2 regions of the Chryseobacterium sp. MEBOG06 genome follow, and region 1 is predicted to be linked to the other one. Evidence: riboswitches for the same ligand, from Rfam matches in the RefSeq annotation. Region 1 holds a riboswitch; the other holds the start of a gene.
The links. A riboswitch is a leader RNA that binds a small molecule or an ion and turns the genes downstream of it on or off. The one in region 1 is predicted to bind thiamine pyrophosphate.
Positions count from the first base shown of each region.

Region 2: it holds a riboswitch for thiamine pyrophosphate, as region 1 does, so the genes downstream of both, thiS (sulfur carrier protein ThiS) here and thiM (hydroxyethylthiazole kinase) in region 1, are expected to answer to the same signal.

Region 1 is NZ_CP084580.1:1,019,736-1,030,801, reverse strand. It holds gene LF887_RS04760 (alpha/beta hydrolase) at 1-785, shown strand, start outside; TPP riboswitch at 981-1,073, shown strand; gene thiM (hydroxyethylthiazole kinase) at 1,135-1,932, shown strand; gene thiE (thiamine phosphate synthase) at 1,929-2,564, shown strand; gene thiD (bifunctional hydroxymethylpyrimidine kinase/phosphomethylpyrimidine kinase) at 2,561-3,394, shown strand; gene tenA (thiaminase II) at 3,381-4,031, shown strand; gene LF887_RS04735 (TonB-dependent receptor plug domain-containing protein) at 4,203-6,974, opposite strand; gene LF887_RS04730 (ATP-dependent helicase) at 7,202-9,532, opposite strand; gene LF887_RS04725 (M16 family metallopeptidase) at 9,721-11,034, shown strand; gene LF887_RS04720 (M16 family metallopeptidase) at 11,043-11,066, shown strand, end outside.
Region 2 is NZ_CP084580.1:4,869,374-4,880,439, forward strand. It holds gene LF887_RS22195 (TonB-dependent receptor domain-containing protein) at 1-451, shown strand, start outside; gene LF887_RS22200 (HesA/MoeB/ThiF family protein) at 539-1,249, opposite strand; gene thiH (2-iminoacetate synthase ThiH) at 1,280-2,398, opposite strand; gene LF887_RS22210 (thiazole synthase) at 2,409-3,185, opposite strand; gene LF887_RS22215 (thiamine phosphate synthase) at 3,273-3,887, opposite strand; gene LF887_RS22220 (thiamine phosphate synthase) at 3,912-4,499, opposite strand; gene thiC (phosphomethylpyrimidine synthase ThiC) at 4,496-6,307, opposite strand; gene thiS (sulfur carrier protein ThiS) at 6,332-6,538, opposite strand; TPP riboswitch at 6,596-6,692, opposite strand; gene LF887_RS22235 (RluA family pseudouridine synthase) at 6,837-7,514, opposite strand; gene LF887_RS22240 (hypothetical protein) at 7,526-7,843, opposite strand; gene panB (3-methyl-2-oxobutanoate hydroxymethyltransferase) at 7,849-8,664, opposite strand; gene LF887_RS22250 (Crp/Fnr family transcriptional regulator) at 8,727-9,440, opposite strand; gene LF887_RS22255 (heavy metal translocating P-type ATPase) at 9,529-11,066, shown strand, end outside.

The sequences.
Region 1 (11,066 bases):
AGCTTCCGGTAATGATCTATGTTCATGGCGGTGGCTGGATAGAAGGAAGCAAAGTCATCAATTCTGGTAACTATGTGGAAGCTACTATTGCCAAACTAATGGCGAAAAAATATGCTGTCATCAGCATCAATTATACTCTTCTGAATGACAGCATTCACTTTCCTCTTCCTCTGGAAGATACCAAAGACGCAATAAGATGGGTAAGAAAAAATGCGGAAAAATATAATTTTGACATCAATAATATAGGACTTTTTGGAGCTTCGGCAGGCGCTCACCTTTCATTAATGGCAGCCTATACTCCTGATAACACTTATATTGGAAGTCCTGAACTTGCTTCTTATTCTTCAAAAGTAAATTATGTTATTGATCATTATGGGCCTGCTGATCTCAACAAGCTTTTCCATACCAGATTGGGTACGATTCCTGTTTCTATGATTGGGCTAATTTCAAAAAAAATTGTCACTCTGCAGCAAAATCTGGTCAAAGGACTTTCTGGATATGACATCAAAAAAGATCAGGACAGGGCAATAGATTATTTCAAAACCATATCTCCTGTTTATTTTGTTTCAGATGCCGTTCCTACTTTAATTGTTCAGGGAAATAACGACAAAATAGTTCCATTAAATCAATCAAAAAAATTATACCGAAAATTAAAAAGAGCTAAGGTTCAGACTTCTTTAATCATTGTAGATAAAGGAGTACATGGATTTGGTACTACTGATAAAGCTTACCTGGATAAGCTGACAGATCAGATGGTGGATTTCATTCTCGCACAGAAGAAATAGAAAACGTAACATATGGATTTTATAGATAACCATATGTTAACCGTACTATTTATTTCCAGCTTTGCTTATTTTTACGATTACCCAATGGTATTTTTACAGCCAATAAAATATTATCGGCTAACGATAAAAATACTCCGTCTTCCCTAGAAATTCCGTTGCAAGATTTTTGTCTGCTCTGATAATTTTTATACATTTGTTTCGCTTTAGGGGTATTCTGAAAAGAATTGAGAGAGTCCCTTCGAACCTGATCCGGCTTACACCGGCGTAGGGAAAAGCAAAATTACATTATCTGCTAATGTACCTTTGTTTCAGATTTTTTCCTAAAGCTATTTTTATTTTAATGATAACAATGGAAAAAATTCTCTGGCAGCAAGTTCAGCTTGTACGACAAAATTCTCCCCTGGTTCACAATATCACCAATTATGTGGTTATGAACAATACAGCCAATGCTCTTTTGGCTGCAGGAGCATCTCCCATCATGGCCCACGCAAAATCTGAAATCAGGGAAATGATCAACATAGCCCATTCGGTGGTTATTAATATTGGAACCCTTGATGAATACGGGTCTGAATCTATGCTTATGGCCGCTGAAACGGCAGACGCCATCTATAAGCCGTGGGTTTTAGATCCTGTAGGAGCCGGAGCAACGTCATTCCGGGATCAGATTTTACATCAGCTTTTACAGTACCACCCAACAGTGATCAGAGGAAATGCTTCTGAAATTATTGCACTGGCTAAGATCAATAATACAGTCACCAAGGGAGTAGACAGTACTGCAGAAAGCAGCGAGGCTATAGATGCCGGTAAAATTCTGGTCAGCCAATACAATACGATTGTCTGTATTTCCGGTGAAGCTGATATTATCCTAAGCCCAGACCAAACTGTTTTTATCAAAAACGGACATTCCCTGATGACCAAAGTGACAGGTCTAGGATGTTCGGCCACCGCTTTGATAGGCGCATTCATAGGATGTACGGAAGCTAAAGTTAATGGGGTTGCTGCGGCAATGGCATTGCTTGGCATCGCTGGAGAACTGGCTGCTCAGGAAAGCAAAGGTCCGGGAAGTCTTCAGGTCAACCTGATCGATAAGCTATATAACATCACTGAGGAAGAATTTATCCGTCATTTGAAAATCGAACAGAAATGAGTGTACATTGTTTCCCTTACCAACTCTACCTCGTTATTTCTGAAGCCGACTGTGCTGGAAGAAATTTTCTAAAAGTGGCAGAACAGGCTATTCTTGGCGGTGTAGATATCATTCAGTTACGAGAAAAAAACGACAGTACTGATTTGTTTCTTCAAAAAGCCAAACAGCTTCTTGAGATCACAGATAAATATGGAATTCCCCTTATCATTAACGATAATATTGAGGTTGCTGAAAAGGTGAGTTCAGCAGGAATTCATGTTGGGAACAGTGATACGGCACCTACTTACCTGAGACAAATTCCTTTGATTAAAGATAAAATGATTGGTTATTCTGTGGAACATCTGATACAACTTGAAAGCGAAGAGACTGCAGTATCTGATTATCTTGGGATAAGTCCTGTATTTAAAACCAATACCAAAACGGATACGATTACGGAATGGGGGCTTGAGGGTATTGCAAAGATCAGACAGCTTACAGAAAAGCCTCTGGTAGCCATAGGCAGCGTTCATCTGAAAAATGCAAAAGCAATCATTCATGCAGGAGCAGATTGCCTTGCCGTAGTTTCGGCAATATGCAGTGCAGAAAATCCTCAGAAAGCAGCGTATGAATTAAAAAATGAAATTTTAAAATGAAAAAATACAAATACCCATCAGTATTAACCATTGCGGGTTTTGACGGAAGCGGAGGAGCTGGTATTCAGGCGGATATCAAAACGGCCTCTGCTTTAGGCTGTTTTTCTACATCTGTATTAACGGCTTTGCCTGTACAGAATACCCAGGGAGTAAGAAAAATATATTCTATTCCTGTTGAAGCGGTAGCTGATCAGATCAAAGCTATTTTGGATGATATTGTTCCGGATGCTATTAAAATCGGAATGGTTCATACTCCGCAATTAGTGGAGACTATTGTTTCTACATTGGCTCAGTATGAAAGAATACCAATTGTATTTGATCCTGTAATGGTAGCCACCAGCGGGCATCACCTGATTGAAGAAGAAACCATCACTGCAATTACTGAAATGCTTTTTCCGCTTGCTGATGTGATTACCCCAAACATGGATGAGGCAGCCATTTTAGCAGATATGAAAGTAGAAACTCTGGAAGATTTATACACAGCGGGAAGAAAGATCAAAAAATTGGGTTGTAAAACGATTCTTCTTAAAGGGGGCCATCAGACAACCTCAGCGATTACCTCTTTATTCTATGACGAATATGAGAATTTCCATTCTTTTGAAACGGTAAAATTAAACACTAATAATACCCATGGCTCCGGCTGTACCCTCTCTTCAGCAATCGCTGCCTATATTGCTCAGGGAAAAAATTTATATGACGCTGTTTCTTTAGGCCAGGGCTATATTTATCAAGCCATAGAAAACGGAATGGATATACAAACAGGACTTGGCAATGGTCCGCTTAACCACTTTTTTAACCCTCAAAAACTGATCAAAAATGAAATGGTCTGAACAAACCTGGAACACAATAGAAGAATGCTATCAGTCTATTCTTGATATGCCCTTTATAAAAGAATTATCAGACGGCAGCTTACCGCAGGAAAAGTTCCGTTTTTATATGGCTCAGGACTCTTTATATCTGGAACACTTCGGGAGAACACTTTCCCTGATTGCAGCCAAGATTCCGGATCTTCAGGATGTGCTTACTTTCATGCGCTTTGCGGAGAATGCTATTGTGGTGGAAAATGCACTGCATGAATCTTATTTCAAAGATTTCGGAGTGAGTGATAAAGGTATTTTACAACCTGCCTGCCATCATTATATTCACTTCCTGAGAAGTACCGCAGCCTTGGAATCAGTGGAAATAGCAGTTGCAGCAGTACTTCCTTGCTTTTGGATTTACAGAGAAGTTGGAAATTATATTTACCATACTCAAAATACAATTGATAATCCTTATGAAAAATGGATTGCTACGTATGCAGGAGAAGAATTTTCGGCGGCAGTGGATCAGGCGATTGCCATTTGTGATAAAATAGCCGAAAACAGCACTGATAAAACCAGAAAAAGAATGACAGAAGCTTTCACCATGGCCTCCCGAATGGAATATCACTTCTGGGAAGCTGCCTATGAGCTGAAAATCTGGAAATAAAGCTGAAAAATCCTTACGGATGTATAAATTACTTTTTATTACTCGTCCATTCTTAGCAATAAAAAACAACAATTATATATCTTATTTTAAATCTAATACACCAGTAATACCGTAAATAAAAAACGGAACCCAAATATTGGTTCCGTTTTTTTATTAAAAGTATAGTATTGATTAAAAATTGAAGTTCAATCTGGTGAAAACATATCTTCCGTTCTGTCCAAACTGTGAAGTGGAACGTGAATAAATAAACTGGTCATTATTGGTAGACACTGCAAGATTTTTAGTGGGATAAATATCAAAAACATTGTTCACGCCTAATGTCAGTCCTATATTTTTTGTAAACTGATACAGTACAGAAATATCGGTAATGATCTTATCACCTATCTTCTGGTGTTCATTAGGTTCTGTAATACCATCACCATTAGCATCCACAACATCTGCTCCGGTCACTTTTCCGAAATAGGTATTTCTGAGGTAGAAACTTGCATTCTTCCATGAAAGAGTGTGGGAAAGACTTGCTTTCACTCTTGGTACAGCCTCTTCCAGATACACTCTTGATTTTTCAGAGAAATAAATCTTTTCAAGAGCCGGAGATGCTAACAGTCCCGCAGAATGGACTTGCCCTACCTGCTTGGTCTGATTCAGGTTCACTGCAAAATTATTATCTAACTTAAAATCTGAGAATCTTGTATTATGAGAAATCACAACATCCAATCCTTTAGTTTCCGTATCAATCGCATTGGTAAAGAACTGGGCTGCATTCACATTTAATTTGTCGTATTCCAATTGTGCTGCTGCCGGCACATCCTTTCTTAAAAACTGGTCTGTAAGAATAATTCTGTTATTAATTTTTGTAAAATATCCATCAGCAGTAAATGTCAGATTCACAGATGGGATTCTGTAGGTAAACCCTACGCTTGCCGATTTTGAAGTTTCCTGTTTCAGTTTTGGCATATTCAACTGTTCTGCCAATTGAGAATCATTGCTGAAAGTTCCCACTTCCAGAAGCTGGTTATTGGTATATAAAGTAGAGGTTACATTATAATAGATCTGGTGAATAGAAGGTGCTCTGAATCCTGTAGACCCTGCAAATCTCACATTAAAATTAGGGGCTACTTTGATCCTTGAAGCCAGTTTATAATTAAAGGTAGATCCAAAATCAGAATAATTCTCATATCTGGCTGCGGCATCTACCAGAAACCAATTGGTAAAATTAAATTCTACATCCGCATAAGCGGCTAAAGACTGCCTGTTTTTATTCACAGCATTTTCAGGTCTAAAACCGTTAAATACCTGCGAACCTCCGGGAAGAGGCTGTCCAAAGAAATCAGTTGCTCTTTGAGTAGGATCTCCATTCCAGATGTTTCCGTACTGGTCGTATGTCTGATAAGATGCTTCTTCTCCCTGTGTTATTTTAAAATTTTCATAACGGTGTTCTCCTCCGAAGGCAACGTTGATTCCTTCCAATACATCATATTTTTTAGAGAAATCTAAATTGATCGTATTCTGGGAAAATCTTAAACCTCCGGCATTAAATTCATTAGGAGAAGCGAAACGCATTGAAGTATTTCCTGTATTTCCGATGTTATAAGTAAAAGAATTCTGTCCGAAAGTATTGCTAAAATCAATATTCCATCCTTCCCATTTCCCTTTGATCCCAGCGGCTAAAGAAAGGTCCTGAATATCGGTTCCTATTTGCGGTAAATAACCGCTAGGGTATAATCCTGTAAAGGTTCTGCTTTCTCTTGGTCTTCTGTAAAATCCTCCCGAAGTACCATGTCTTATGCTGTACCCTCCGAAAGTATAAACTTTCCAGTCATCACTTATTGGTAATTCAGCGTTTATAAAAAACTGGTGGTTATTGAGCTTGGATTGCCCAACCTGCATATTGAAATCTTTCCTTGTCTGACCTCTGTAAGCAAGCTCCTGATCGGTAATATAATTAAGCTGGTCTGTGGTAAATTGATTAGCACCCAAAACTCCTTGCAAGGCCGCGATAGAATTAGCACCCTGTATAGAACTTTGCAGAGTCGGGGAAAAATAACTTACCTCCTGGGCATATTGATGAACGTAATTAACAATTTGCTGCGCATTGGGGGTATCCTTAATATTACTAAAAAGAGAAGAAAGGTTCACTCCATTGTTCAAAGCACGCTGCTCAATAGCATTATAGGCATTATAAATAGGCGCATTTTCAGTTCCTGCTCTATAGGTTGGATTTCTGAACTGGGAAGTCCATGTAATATTAAAGAAACCACCTCTCTTTCCGATTTTATTTCCGTAGTTAAGGTCCACCTGAATATTCTGGCCATCAAAATCTCCGGTATGGTCATTGGCTGCAGGAGTCAGATTTCCTCCATAGCTGATCTGCCCTGCCAGTTTTCCGGTATCTTTTTTCAGTTCAAGGTTGATCACTCCTGCAATGGCATCCGATCCATACTGGGCTGATGCACCATCTCTCAATACTTCAATTCTGTTCAAAGCAAAAGACGGAATTGAATTCAGGTCGGTACCTACTGTACCTCTCCCCGGTGTCCCGTTTACATTCACCAATGCTGATGTATGTCTTCTTTTTCCGTTAACCAAAACCAATACCTGATCCGGTCCCAATCCTCTCAGCTGGGCAGGATCCAAATGGTCTGTCCCATCAGAATTGGTCTGAACCGTGGAAGTGAAAGATGGAGCAACGGCATTCAGAATCTGTCCGATATTCGTCTGCGGAAGAATCACAGATGATTCTTTTACGTTGAATACATCTACAGGAACCGGACTGTCTATTTTAGATCTGGCACCGGCTCGTGATCCCAATACAACCACCTCTTCAACATTATTTGTCTTTACACTGTCTTTTTTTACTGTAATGCTGTCTTTTTCCTGCCCGTAGGTAAAAACCCCAAGGAAAAACAGAACAGAGGCTGAAACAATAGTCTTTTTATTTCTCATATAGTTTACTTCAAAGGTTGAACATTTATGTTTTTTGAGTCAGCAAAGGTAAAATATATTTATTAGTCTACAATATCAATAGACTATAATTTTTATAAAAGATGTTAATTGTTTATTTCTATTCCCTTATTAAAAATACTAATTATAAAGTTATTTTCAGAAATTTTAACACACAAAAAAACGGACTCAAAAATTGAATCCGTTTTGTATTTTATACGTTTAAAAGTCTAAATCTTGGTCAGTTTAGCATATTTTAAAATCAGATTTTTCTCACCTTCATGGATAAAAATAACCTTTGCTTTGATATTCTGAGGGTCAGTTCCGTCCAGAAAACTAACTTCTCCTATTCCGAAACGATCATGCCTTACTTTATCGCCTACCTCAATATCCTGAGAAGAAGCTCCGCTTGGATTGATAATTTTGGCAGTGCTTACCGGTTTCAGCTTTCTTTGTTCCGGCGCCGGTTTTGAACTATCTCCCCTTTCAATCGTTTTTTTCTCAACCTTTTTGAAACTTTTCATTTCAGAAGGGTGTTCATCAAAAATATTGGATTTTACACCGGCATTATTGATAAATCTCTTTTCCAGTACAGGATTAAGGAATTCAATATATTCATCATCAATTTCACTTAAGAATCTTGAAGGTTCTGCATCAGTAATTTTCCCCCATTGGAAACGGGAAACAGCATATGAGAAGAACACCTGCTTTTCAGCTCTGGTTAATGCAACATAGAAAAGTCTTCTTTCTTCTTCCAGATCTTCCCTGGTTGCTGAACTCATAAAACTTGGGAAAAGATTTTCTTCAAGTCCCACCAGATGTACCACCGGGAATTCCAATCCTTTTGAAAGGTGAATAGTCATCAATGAAACCATATCATCTCCCAGATTCTTATCCTGAGTATCTGCAGAAAGGGCAATATTCTCAAGGAAATTGGAAAGGCTTGCATCTCCATCCTCCAGCTGCATCTGTTCTTCAATGAATCCCTGCATAGAGTTCATCAATTCCTGAACGTTCTCTACTCTGGAAACTCCTTCGGGCGTCTGATCATCTTTAAGGAATTTGATTAAACCGCTTCGTTTAGCTACTTCCATTGCAACACTGTAAGCCGTTTCAGTTTTAAGCAATACCTGGAATGCTTTTATCATGGACCAAAAGTCGTTCAGTTTATTTAAAACGCCATTGTTTAAGCCCAGCTGTGGAGCATACATTGGAAGATTATCTAAAACTTTTGATACCGCAATATTGTGTGCATCGGCAAAAACAATCAGTTTATTCTGTGTCGTTTCTCCAATTCCCCTTGTAGGATAATTGATAATTCTCATCAGCGCTTCAGAATCGTTTTCATTGATCAGAAGACGAAGGTACCCGATTAAGTCTTTTACTTCTTTTCTTTGGTAGAAAGAAAGTCCTCCATATACTTTATACGGAATATTTTTGCGTCTCAAAGCATCTTCAAATGCTCTGGTCTGAGAGTTTGTTCTGTATAAAATAGCAAAATCACTGTACTTTCTCTGATCACGGTTACGAAGTTCCCAGATATTTCCGGCTACAAAGTTGGCTTCATCAGCATCAGAAAGTGAGCGGTAAATCTTTATCTTATCCCCTTCTTCGTTATCACTGAATACATTCTTCTTAAACTGCTGTAAATTTTTTGCGATAACTACATTGGCCGCATTGACGATATTCTGAGTAGAACGGTAGTTCTGTTCCAAAGACACTGTTTTTGCGTCAGTATAGTCTTTTTTAAAGTTTAAGATATTATGGATATTTGCACCACGGAAAGAATAGATGGACTGGGCATCATCACCTACCACGCAAAGATTCTCAAACTTAGAGGCCAGAGCCTTTACAATCAGATATTGTGAGTGGTTGGTATCCTGGTACTCATCCACCATGATGTATCTGAATCTGTCCTGATATTTTGCCAGTACTTCCGGAAAACGGGTTAATAATTCATTTGTTTTTAACAAAAGATCATCAAAATCCATGGAACCGTTTCTGAAACATGCATCTACATATCTCTGGTAGATCTGGCCAATAAATTTCATATTTGCCTTTTCATCCGCTTCCATCAGTTCAGGGTTGTTGAAATATGCTTTTACTGTAATCAGGTTGTTCTTATAGGTTGAAATTCTCGCCTGAACTTTTTTAGGTTTATAAAGATCAGCATCGATATTCATATCCTTCAGTACTTTTTTGATCACGTTCAAAGCATCCTGTTGATCGTAGATGGTAAAATTAGAAGGATATCCTAAATAATGGGCTTCAATTCTTAGTATTCTTGCAAAAACCGAGTGAAATGTTCCCATCCAAAGGCTTCTTGAATTGCTCTCTCCTACTACTTTTGCAATACGGTCTTTCATTTCCCGTGCTGCTTTGTTGGTAAAGGTAAGCGCCAGGATATTGAAAGGATCTATTCCGTTATGGATAAGGTGGGCAATACGCATTGTAAGCACACGTGTTTTTCCGGAACCCGCACCCGCAAGTACCATCAGAGGGCCTTGTAAAGAGGTAACGGCTTCATATTGTGATTCATTGAGTCCTTTCAGGTAGTCCATACTGCAAAAAAAATTTTGGAAACACAAAATTAATGTATTCAGAGGAGAAATCAAATTTTGATTAAGGAAGTTGGATATTAGAGGTAGTATTCTGGTCGAGGGTCCATAGTTGGATGTTACTAAATTTTAAAGTATTTGTAACATTTAATTCACTTTTCTTACTAATTGACCAAACAATTTCTAATTTTATGAAAAAGCGACTTCTTTCTTCTGCTGCTGTGTCTTTCTTCGGACTCATGCTAAATGCACAGCAAATTAAATTTGAAGAGTATGACCTTCCCAATGGTCTTCATGTAATTCTTCATCAAGATAACTCCGCTCCGGTAGTTACCACCGGGGTAATGTACCATGTAGGTGCCAAGGATGAAGTAAAGGGAAGAACCGGCTTTGCACACTTTTTTGAACACCTCTTATTTGAAGGTACTCCAAACATAAAAAGAGGAGAATGGTTCAAGATCGTTTCATCAAACGGAGGACAAAATAATGCTAACACTACTAATGACAGAACGTATTACTATGAGACTTTCCCTTCCAATAACGAGCAACTCGGACTGTGGATGGAAGCTGAAAGAATGCGTCATGCGGAAATCAACCAGATTGGTGTAGATACTCAGAGAGAGGTAGTAAAAGAAGAAAAGAGATTGAGAATGGATAATCAGCCTTATGGAAATCTTTTCCCTACTATCCAGAAAAACCTGTTTACCAATCACCCGTACAACTGGCCAACCATCGGTTCTATGGAAGATCTTAATTCTGCAAAGCTTGAAGAATTCCAGGCATTTTATAAAAAATATTATGTTCCAAACAATGCAACTTTGGTGGTAGCAGGAGATATTAAGACTGAACAGACTAAAAAATGGATTGAAGAATATTACGGTGGTATTCCGAAAGGTACTATTTACCCGAAAGATTTTCCTAAAGACGCTCCTATTACTCAGGAAAAAGAAGTAACGGCAACTGACCCGAACATTCAGCTTCCTGCCTATGTCTTCGCATACAGAACACCAGCGAACAAAGAGAAAGATGCCTATGTTCTGGATATGCTTTCTTCTTATTTAAGCAACGGAAAATCATCTGTACTTTATAAAAAATTAGTTGATCAGGAGAAAAAAGCACTTCAGGTAGCTGCATTCAATCAGGGGCTTGAAGATTACAGTATTTTCGCCTTCTTTGCCATTCCGATGGGACAGACTACTAAGCAGACCCTTCAGACTGATATTGATGCTGAAATTAAAAAACTTCAGACTACTCTTATTTCCGAAGAGGATTATCAAAAGCTTCAAAACCAGTTTGAAAATCAGTTTGTCAACCAAAACTCAAGTATTCAGGGAATTGCGGCTTCTTTGGCAACCAATCATGTATTGATGGGAAATACAAATCTTATCAATAAGGAAATCGACATTTACAGATCTATCACAAGACAGGATTTGCAGAATGCTGCTAAAAAGTATCTGAATCCTAACCAAAGAATCATTATTAACTACGTTCCTGAGAAAAAATAATCTTACCCATGAAAAAGCAATTCACCTATATA
Region 2 (11,066 bases), 1.4 Mb from region 1:
CTACGCAGGATATCAAAAGCATGAAATTGATAACCTCAACAACAAGGGGTTCTGGATTTTCAATATAATGACCCAGCTGCTTCTTCCAAAAGATATCAAACTGACAGCCAACTATAGCTATCTGACTCCTAAAGCAGGCTATTTTTACTTTACAGCGGAAAAACCTTTTAACAATAATGTAGATATTACATTAACGAAGAAGTTTATGAATAACCGTCTGACTGTATCTGTTTTTGCAAATGATATTTTCAACGGACAGGTGATGCAGGTACGTTCTAATCCTCCTTTGGGCGAGAGTGTAATGCTTAGAACCAAATATGATTCAAGAAACTTTGGGGTTTCAATCAATTACAAAATTCCTACGAAGAATAAACTGGCTAAGGAAGATGCAAATATTCTTAACAGTACTAAGAAAGAGGATAACGGAGGTGTAATGCAGCAAGGACAATAATTTTTTTATATCAAAATAAGATGAGGCAGTAATAATTTTACTGCCTCATTTTTTATATGTGAGAAATTGGTTTCATACAAAAGATACTTAAAAATCTATCGTTTGAAATCTCCAATTGAATGTATCAACAAGGGTAATCTGATTAAGGTTCACAGGAAGTTCTGTAATAATTTTCAGGGTCTGAAGTGCCATCATACTTCCTATTATTCCCGGTAATGCTCCTAAAACCCCAAGACTGTCACAATCGGGTACGTCTTCATCAAAAGGCGGATCGGGAAATATATCCCTCAGGTTTTTGCTTCCTTTATGATTGAATACCGCCAATTGTCCTGAGAATCCAAGAATACTTCCATACACTAATGTTTTTTTAAGTTTCACACAGGTGTCATTGACTAAATATCTTGTGGAAAAATTATCTGACCCATCTACTATAATATCATACTGAGAGAGTATTTCCGCTGCATTGGCGCTATTAATTTTTTGTTCAATTGCTACAAAATTAATCTGACGATTCAGGTTTTCTACAAAGTTTTTGGCACTTTTAACTTTTGCAGTTCCTACGCTATTTTCGGTATGTATAATCTGCCGGTTCAGGTTATGAAGTTCAACAAGATCAAAATCAGCGGCACCTAAAGTCCCGACTCCTGCAGCAGAGAGATATTGAATGATAGGGCTTCCAAGACCTCCTGCTCCTATAACAAGTACTTTTGAACCCATTATTCTCTTCTGACCTTCCAATCCTACTTCTTCAATAAATATCTGCCGGCTGTATCTTTTAAAAATATCTTCACTTGTCATTTCACTCAATTTAAATCACAATTCTAAACGTTAATAACCACTGTACACAGAATCCCAGTCTTTCATCACGGGATCATAGCCTGCTTTGCTGATCATGGTTTTAATGGCTTCCACACTTCTTTCATCACTGGTTTCAAACTGCTCCAAAGATTCTTTATCTACGGAATATCCTCCGGGATTGGTTTTTGATCCTGCACTCATTGCTGTTGCTCCCAGTGATACAATATTATTCCGGAATACTTCATTTTCTCTTGTGGATATTGATATTTCAAGGTCTTCATTCCAGATTCTGTAGGCACAGATTAACTGGAGTAAATCTTTATCTTCCATAATAAAATTGGGTTCTATAATTCCTTCTGCAGGCCGCAATCTCGGAAAGGAAACCGAAAATTTACTTTTCCAGTACTGCTTCTGTAAATAATCAATATGAAGTGCATTGAAAAAACTGTCTACACGCCAATCTTCCAATCCCAGTAAAACCCCCAATCCTATTTTATGAATACCCGATTGTCCTATTCTGTCCGGTGTGTCCAGACGAAAATGGAAGTTAGATTTTTTACCTTTCGGATGATATTCTTTATAGACTTCCTGATGATAGGTTTCCTGATATACCAATACAGAATGTACTCCTTCCTTATGCAGAATCCTGTATTCATCTTCCAGCAAAGGCTGTACTTCAATGGAAATATTGGAAAAGTGAGGTTTTAATAATCGGACAGCATTTTGAAAATACGGAACTCCAACTATTTTATTGGCTTCTCCACTTACCAGCAGTACATGATTAATCCCCTTTGATTTCAGGACTGAAGCTTCAATCATTAACTCCGTATCAGAGAGCGTTTTCCGTTTCAAAGGATTGTCTAAGCTGAATCCGCAATAGGTACAGATATTCTGGCATTCATTACTCAGATACAAAGGAGCGTACAGCTGAATAGTCTTTCCAAAGCGTTTTTGAGTAAGAGAACGCGTCATTTTTGCCATCATCTCCAATTCCCGGGAAGCCGCCGGTGAAAGTAGATTCAGAAAATCATCAATTGTTTTATTCTTTTTCTGAAGACTTTGATAAACGTCTGTTAAGCTTACCTTATTAAGCCTGTTCTTTACATCACTCCAGTTATATTGTTCAAAAACATCTTTAAAACTGTTCATCATTTTGGTTTTATTCAAATAAAAACGAAGTAAGCGGGCTTGAAGCTTCTGCATGGTTTGCAATACTCCCTAGTCCCGATTCAAAAGCCCGTCTTCCGGCAATTACACCTTCTTTAAAAGCTACAGCCATGTTTAATGGGTTTCCTGCTACAGCAATGGCTGTATTAACAAGAACTGCATCAGCTCCCATTTCCATTGCTTTTGCTGCATCTGACGGGGCACCTATCCCGGCATCTACTACTACCGGAACATTGCTCTGGCTAATAATAATTTCCAGAAAATCCTGTGTTCTCAGTCCTTTATTCGTTCCTATCGGAGCTCCCAAAGGCATTACTACGGCAGTTCCTGCATCCTCAAGGCGTTTGCACAATACCGGGTCTGCATGGATATAGGGCATTACTACAAATCCTAATCTGGCAAGTTCTTCTGTAGCATAAAGTGTTTCTATAGGATCGGGTAATAAATATTTTGGATCTGGATGAATTTCAAGCTTTACCCAGTTGGTTTCAAGTGCTTCCTGGGCCAGCTGAGCGGCCAATACAGCTTCTTTAGCTGTTCTAGCCCCTGAAGTATTGGGTAAAAGATGAACGTTTGTAGCTCTCAATGAGTCTAGCAAATCATCTTCTGCAGACTGTGCGTCAATTCTTTTGAGTGCCATAGTCACCATATCAGTTCCTGAAGCGACGACAGATGAGGTCATATCGTTGAGACTCCCGAATTTACCTGTTCCTAAAAATAGTCTGGATTCAAAAGTTCTTCCTGCTATTACTAATTTTTGATTGTTCATATACAAATATTTATTTTTTTGTAAAGCCATATCCGGTCGTTAATTTCAACTGTTTTTGTTCAGTGAAATACTTCGTCAATAACGATTTCATATCATTGCTTTTTTTAAATCATTAATAATGGATGGCTGTCTAGTAATCTCACCAGAAATTGAAGCTCCGTAAATTCCGATCTCCTGTAATGGTAAAAGATCATCCAGAGTAACACTGCCAATAGCAAAGATCTTTGGAATCTCCATCGATCTGTTTTTTAAATAATTAACAATTCCCAGATACCCCTCAAAGCCTAAAACAGGGCTCAGCTTTTCCTTCGTAGCAGTAAATCTCAGGGGCCCCAGACCTATATAATCACAGCGCTCATTAATTCTTTGAAGTATATCAGATATTGTATTGGCTGTTCCGCCAATGAATTTGTTTTCCCCTAAAATAAGTCTTGCTTCTTCTACAGAACCATCATTCAACCCCAAATGAACACCATCAGCATCTATATTTTTTACCAGCTGAACATGATCATTAATGATACAAACTGACTTATATTCTGAACATAATTTTTTTGATAATTCACAAAGGCTTATCAATTCATTTTCAGGAGCATTTTTCCATCGTACCTGCACCCATTGTATTCCGTGGTCTAAAGCTTTCCGGATATTGAATTCCTGTTCCTGTTTTGTGTTTCCCTGCGATATGTATTGTAATTTTTCCATGTTTATAAAGAATGTTTTCCGAGATTATAAAAGGGCATTTTTTATGCATTTTTTAAAACTATTTATTGGTTCTTCACTCTCCCAAACTGCCCCTAACAAAGCAACTCCATCCGCTCCGGCGTCCAAAGCCTCCTGAATATGGGCAAGATCAATTCCTCCCAGAGCAATCAGTTTTACATCAGGGTTCCTTCTGTGTTTTATACTCTCCAAAACTGTTGAATTTTCACCATATCCTTTTTTAGAAATACTTGGAAAGAACGGGCTTATGAAAGCATATTCCCATTCTTTTTCCAAAGCATTGTAGGTGGTAATATCATGCACAGAAGTTGAGATGACATTTTCCTCTGTAAAAGGCCTTTGTTTTTCTTCAAGCCTGTCTATTTCTCTAAAATGAAATCTCGAAATCCCAAAATCTCTGCCCAGATCATAATGGGTATGGAGAACCAGCTGAGGATAAAATAAAGCATCAATCTTATTGAGATAGCCGATCATCTCCTGTAGAGCCATTTGAGGTTTTCTGATATGGAGCAGATCTAGCCCTTCCTGAAACATCTGGTTAACAGTGTCTATTTCATTTCGAACCTTCAGTTCAGGAGTGATAACAAGGATCATATATAGATTTCTTTTCCTTTTTCAATAAATTCCTGTGATTTATCCAGCATTCCTTTTTCTGCAGACTCCCTGATCTCCTGAGTAATTTTCATGGAACAGAATTTCGGTCCGCACATAGAACAAAAATGGGCAATTTTAGCCCCATCAGCGGGAAGAGTTTCATCATGATAGGATCTTGCTGTTTCCGGGTCTAATGAAAGATTAAACTGATCTTCCCATCTGAATTCAAATCTGGCTTTACTTAGGGCATTATCTCTGTATTGCGCTCCAGGATGTCCTTTCGCCAAATCTGCAGCGTGTGCAGCCAGTTTATACGTGATCACTCCAACTTTTACGTCATCTCTGTTTGGAAGTCCTAAATGTTCTTTCGGTGTTACATAGCAAAGCATGGCACAACCAAACCATCCGATCATTGCAGCTCCAATTCCGGAAGTGATATGATCATAACCGGGGGCAATATCTGTAGTTAGAGGTCCTAGGGTATAGAATGGAGCTTCATGGCATTCTTCAAGCTGTTTCTCCATGTTTTCTTTAATCATATGCATAGGAACGTGTCCGGGACCTTCAATCATTACCTGTATATTGTGTTTCCATGCAATTTTTGTCAGTTCACCTAAAGTTTCCAGTTCTGCAAACTGAGCTGCATCATTGGCATCAGCAATAGAACCGGGACGCAGACCATCTCCCAGAGAGAAGGCAACATCATATTTTTTCATAATCTCACAGATCTCTTCAAAATGAGTATACAGGAAACTTTCTTTATGATGGTATAAGCACCATTTTGCCATAATAGATCCGCCTCTGGACACAATTCCTGTTACTCTATTGGCTGTCAAATGGATATAACGTAATAAAACTCCTGCATGAATCGTAAAATAAGAAACCCCTTGTTCAGCCTGCTCAATCAGAGTATCCCTAAAAACTTCCCATGTCAGATCCTCTGGTACTCCTTTCACTTTTTCCAGAGCCTGATAAATTGGAACGGTACCAATTGGAACCGGACTGTTTCTGATAATCCATTCTCTTGTCTCGTGGATATTCTTCCCTGTTGAAAGATCCATAATGGTATCAGCTCCCCATCGGCAAGCCCAAACTGCTTTTTCAACTTCCTCTTCGATACTTGATGAAACGGCACTGTTCCCGATATTAGCATTAATTTTCACCAAGAAATTTCTTCCGATGATCATCGGCTCACTTTCCGGGTGATTGATATTATTAGGAATAATAGCTCTTCCGGCAGCGATCTCATCTCTTACAAACTCCGGTGTAATCTTAGTTTTCGGTGTATTGGCTCCAAAGCTGTTTCCGGCATGCTGAAAAGCCATTTCTTTTGAAACAGATTCCAGCTGTTCTATTCTTTGGTTTTCCCTGATGGCAACATATTCCATTTCAGGAGTGATAATTCCCTGTTTTGCATAATACAGCTGGGTAAGTTGTTTTCCTTCCTCAGCCACCTTAGGCTGATGATCATATGCAAAACGTAATTCATCAAGACGAGGATCCGCCAGACGGGCTTTCCCGTATTCTGATGTAATTCCTTCCAGGATACTGACATCTTTTCTGTCCAGGATCCATTGCTCCCTTATTCTCGGAAGTCCCTTCTGAATATCAATTTCTGCGGTTTCATCGGTATAGGGGCCTGACGTATCATAAACAGTTACCGGAGCATTATGTTCAAAGCCTCCATTAGTAAGTTTGGTGGGACTAAGCTGTATTTCACGCATTGCTACACTGATAGGATGTATTTTCCCTTCAACATAGATTTTCTTTGAGTTCGGAAATGGCGAACACGTAATTGAATGAGCCATAAGTATTGGTATTAAATATGAGAATTAACCGCCTTGAGTGGCAGTAATGATTAAAACTGAATCTCTGTCATTAAGGATGGTTTCTGCCCAGGCGGACAGCGGAATAATACGGTTGTTGAGCGCTACAGCAATACCCTTTTTCTTTCCGGGTAATTCAATAGCCAGTAAAGCTTCCAGATTTTCGGGAAGTATATCAAATGTTTTTCGGGTGTGGTTGATTATAAGTTCCATTCCTAATTATTTAAATACACTTTAGGAATGGCCATTATTGTACAATAGAATGTACAGCAAAAGTCATCAGCTTTTCCCTACGCTGGTATGATCCAGATCAGGTTCAAAGGGTAAAATCTCAGTCTGTTGATAACAGACACCCCTAAAGTCTGGGACGAAGTTAGTTATTTTTTAAGAATGCACAAAATTGAATTTACATTCAGTAAAAAACCATCCCGTAATTGAGATGGTTTAGTATTCTAGCCGCTGAATACATAAGAGTTTGATCAGCGTATCTTAGGGGGATAAAGTAATCGTTTTAATTTTCACAGGCTCTCCAAATAGCATCATTTTGCGGAACGGGAGCTGTAATTTCAATTTTTTCTTTAGTGACCGGATGAATAAACTCCAGTTTTCTTGCATGAAGATTAATTCCTCCATCAGGGTTGGAACGTGGAGAGCCATATTTTAAGTCTCCTTTTATTGGAACTCCGGTTTTTGATAGCTGAGCCCTGATCTGATGATGTCTTCCGGTTTCAAGATCAATTTCCAGCAGCAGATAATTATCTAATGTCTTAATAACATTATAGGTTAAAATCGCTTCTTTTGCTCCTTCTGTAACTTTAGTGAAAACAATGGCTTTATTATTCTTTTCATTTTTCTTTAAATAATGAACCAGCCTTTGGGTCTGTGGAATGATTTCTTTTGCCACCACTGCCCAATATGTTTTCTTGATCTCCCGGTTTTTTACCATCTGAGTAAGACGGGAAAGAGCCTTGGAAGTTTTAGCATAAATGACCAATCCCGAAGTTGGGCGGTCTATACGATGAACTAAACCGAGAAAAACATTTCCCGGCTTAGCATCTCTTATTTTTATAAAATTCTTTATAGATTCTAATAGTGATTCATCACCGGTTTTATCACCTTGTACAAGCTGTCCGACTTTTTTATTAATCACCAGAAGATGGTTATCTTCATATATAATCTGCTCCTTCATAACTCTTCAGTCTATCTTCTTCTATTTGAAAGTGACAGGATAATCCCTCCCAGAAGGCCAATTGTTTTAACGGCTGAAAGTTTTGAATCTTCAGGTATAAATGCTCCCAATACACAAATAGCTGCTGCTGCATACATGGCATACACAAAGTTTTTATTGGTAAGCAGCGGAGCCTGAATAAAGAAACTGGCGCCTATGAGAACGTAAAAAATTTTTCTTGAAAGTAAATGATTGATTTCCGGAGAAAATAAATTAAACCAGCCTACAGCAAGACAGATCAATGCTAATATGGATAATATTCCCTGGATAGATTGTTGTTGGTTTTGCATGTGGATTAATAACTTTCGTTTTCATTAGGAAATTCTACACTCTTCACATCTTTTACATATTGAGCAACAGCTCCTGTAATTTCTGTGTAAAGGTCAAGGTATCTTCTTAAAAATTTGGGACTGAAACCTTTGTTCATCCCTACCATATCATGATACACCAAAACCTGACCGTCACAATCTGCACCTGCACCAATACCGATCGTAGGAATAGAAATGCTTTCTGTTACTCTTTTAGCTAATTCAGCAGGAATCTTCTCTAAAACCACAGAAAAACAGCCTAGTTCTTCCAAAAGCTGTGCATCAGCAATCAATTTTTCTGCTTCAGCTTCTTCTTTTGCTCTTACCTTATAAGTTCCGAATTTATAAATAGACTGTGGAGTTAACCCCAAATGTCCCATTACCGGAATACCTGCATTGATAATTTTCTTGATTGATTTGGAAATTTCTTTACCTCCTTCAATCTTTACCGCATGAGCTCCCCCTTCTTTCATCATTCTTACGGCAGATTCAAGCGCTTTTTCGGGATTACTCTGATAAGTTCCGAAAGGTAAGTCTGCTACTACTAAGGCTCTGTCGGTTCCCCTTACCACACTTTGAGCATGATAAATCATTTGATCCAGCGTAATAGGTAATGTAGTTTCAAAACCAGCCATTACATTCGCTGCAGAGTCTCCAATCAAAATTGCGTCTACTCCACCTGCATCTACCATCTTAGCTGTGGTAAAATCATAGGCGGTAAGCATTGTGATTTTTTCCTTGTCGAATTTCATTTTACGCAAGGTTTCAGTCGTAACTTTTTTAATTTCAGAGTGAACAGACATAATTTATCTATTTTTAAAAGTTAAAAAGTCGGCCTATAGCCGACTTAAGTTTTGTATGATTTTTATAAAACTACGTGACCGAGTTTCATTAGTTTATCGTGATTCAGAATTTTGATGTTTCTTCCATCTACTTCGATGAGGCTATCCTGCTTGAACTCCGAGATCAAACGGATGGCACTTTCTGTAGCTGTACCAATGATGTTTGCGATCTCTTCTCTTGTCAATGAGATTTTGATAAATCCTTCAGGATCAACTCCGAGCTTCTGCTCCAGAAGCAACAGAATTTCAGCCAGCCTTTCCCGTACAGTTTTCTGCGCCAGAAAAGTGATAGTATTGGAAGATTCTCCTAATTCGTATGAAATTTTTTGAAGCATTACGAAAGACAGTTGTGGATCTATCTCCAAAAGATACATGAATATATCTGCGGGTAAGAAAACACATTCTATATCTGTCATTGCTTCTGCTTTGGCTTGGAAATTTTCCCCGCAAAGCAAAGAACGATAGCCGATGATATCCCCTTCTTTGATAAATCTTAAAATCTGATCTTTCCCGAAGGCACCTGATTTCGAAAGTTTAGCGGCTCCTTTTTCAAGAACAAACACTCCTTTCGGAGTTTCTCCATCCTCAAAAATAGTATCGTGTTTCTGAAAACTCAATCTTTTTTTACCGTTAATATACTTCTCAAAATCTGTGCTGGAAAGTCTTTCCTTAAATGATTTATCATTAAAAACTTTGGCGAACCTCTCTTCAATTGCTATCTGTTGTTCCTGCGGCATTTTATATGATATTTATCACAAAAATAGAACTTTTTAACACGATAAACAAAAAAATTTGTTATAATTTTGTAGTTCAATATTTTATGGGGTGAGCGAGAACTGTTTTCATTGTGGTCAAGGTATAGAAAAAGAGCGGATTTTATTTAACGAAAAGATTTTCTGCTGTAACGGCTGTAAGTCCGTTTATGAAATTCTGAATTTAAATAATTTAAGTAATTTTTACGAACTGAATAAAGGGGCAGGAATTCGTCCGGGTGATGAAAACTCCACTCAGTTTGATTATTTGGATACTCCGGAAATCTTTGAAAAAGTCACTGATTTCTCAGAAGGAAGTACAAGTCTTGTCACCTTCAAGATCCCTGTAATACATTGTTCTTCATGCATCTGGCTATTAGAAAGCCTTCACACTTTAAATAAACACATCAAATATTCTCAGGTTAATTTCACCAGAAAGACTTTGCAGATTTCTTTCAACCATAATGATCTGAAATTAAGCCAACTCGCCAACTTCTTAACCAATCTCGGGTACAAACCTGTCATCAGTCTTGAAACAGCAGAAAAAAATGTTGACCATCTTGATAAATCTCTGCTTGTAAAATTTGCTATTGCAGGTTTTGCTTTTGGAAATGGAATGTTTTTGGCCTTCCCTGAATATGTAGGGGGAGAAGACTACTGGATGGAACATTATAAAGGGCTCTTCAGAACATTGATGTTCCTACTGGCATGCCCTGTTGTATTCTACTCTGCTTCAGACTACTACAAATCCGCATGGTACGGATTAAAAAATAAAATCGTCAACATCGATGTCCCTATTGTATTGGGAATATTTGTTCTTTTTGGAAGAAGTATCTATGAAGTGGTTACTAATTATGGCCCTGGATATTTTGACACGCTGTGCGGGCTTCTTTTCTTCATGCTGATGGGGAAAATATTCCAGAAAAGAACCTACAGCGCTCTTTCGTATGACAGAGATTATAAATCTTTCTATCCAATTGCGGTTACAAAAGTAGATTTTGAAGGGAAACAGCAGAACATTTTGCTTTCAGAAGTTAAAGTGGGAGACCGTATCTTAGTTAGAAATCAGGAAATCATTCCTGTAGACGCTATCCTTATTAACGGGGAAGGAAATATTGACAATAGCTTTATCACTGGAGAGAGCGAAAGCATCAGTAAACAGCCTGGGGATAAAATCTTCGCAGGAGGTAAACAGATTGGATCTTCACTGGAACTGGAAGTCATAAAAGATGTAGACCAGAGCTACCTAACTCAGCTTTGGAATAAGGAAGCTTTTAAGAAGCATGAAACAGGACTTGACACACTGACAAACAACATCAGTAAGTATTTCACATTCATCATTTTAGGCATTGCACTGATTTCCGGAATATACTGGTCATTTGTCGATCTGGAGAAAATGTTTCAGGTCATTTCAGCCATTCTGATCATTGCCTGTCCATGTGCGCTTGCTCTATCCGCGCCTTTCACATTCGGACACATTATGAGGATTTTAGGCCGAAATAAGTTCTATGTAAAAGATACGTTAACGATTGAAAAAATCGCAAAACTGGACACTATTGTTTTCGACAAAACAGGAACAATAACCCACAGAAAAAAATCAAACATTAAGTA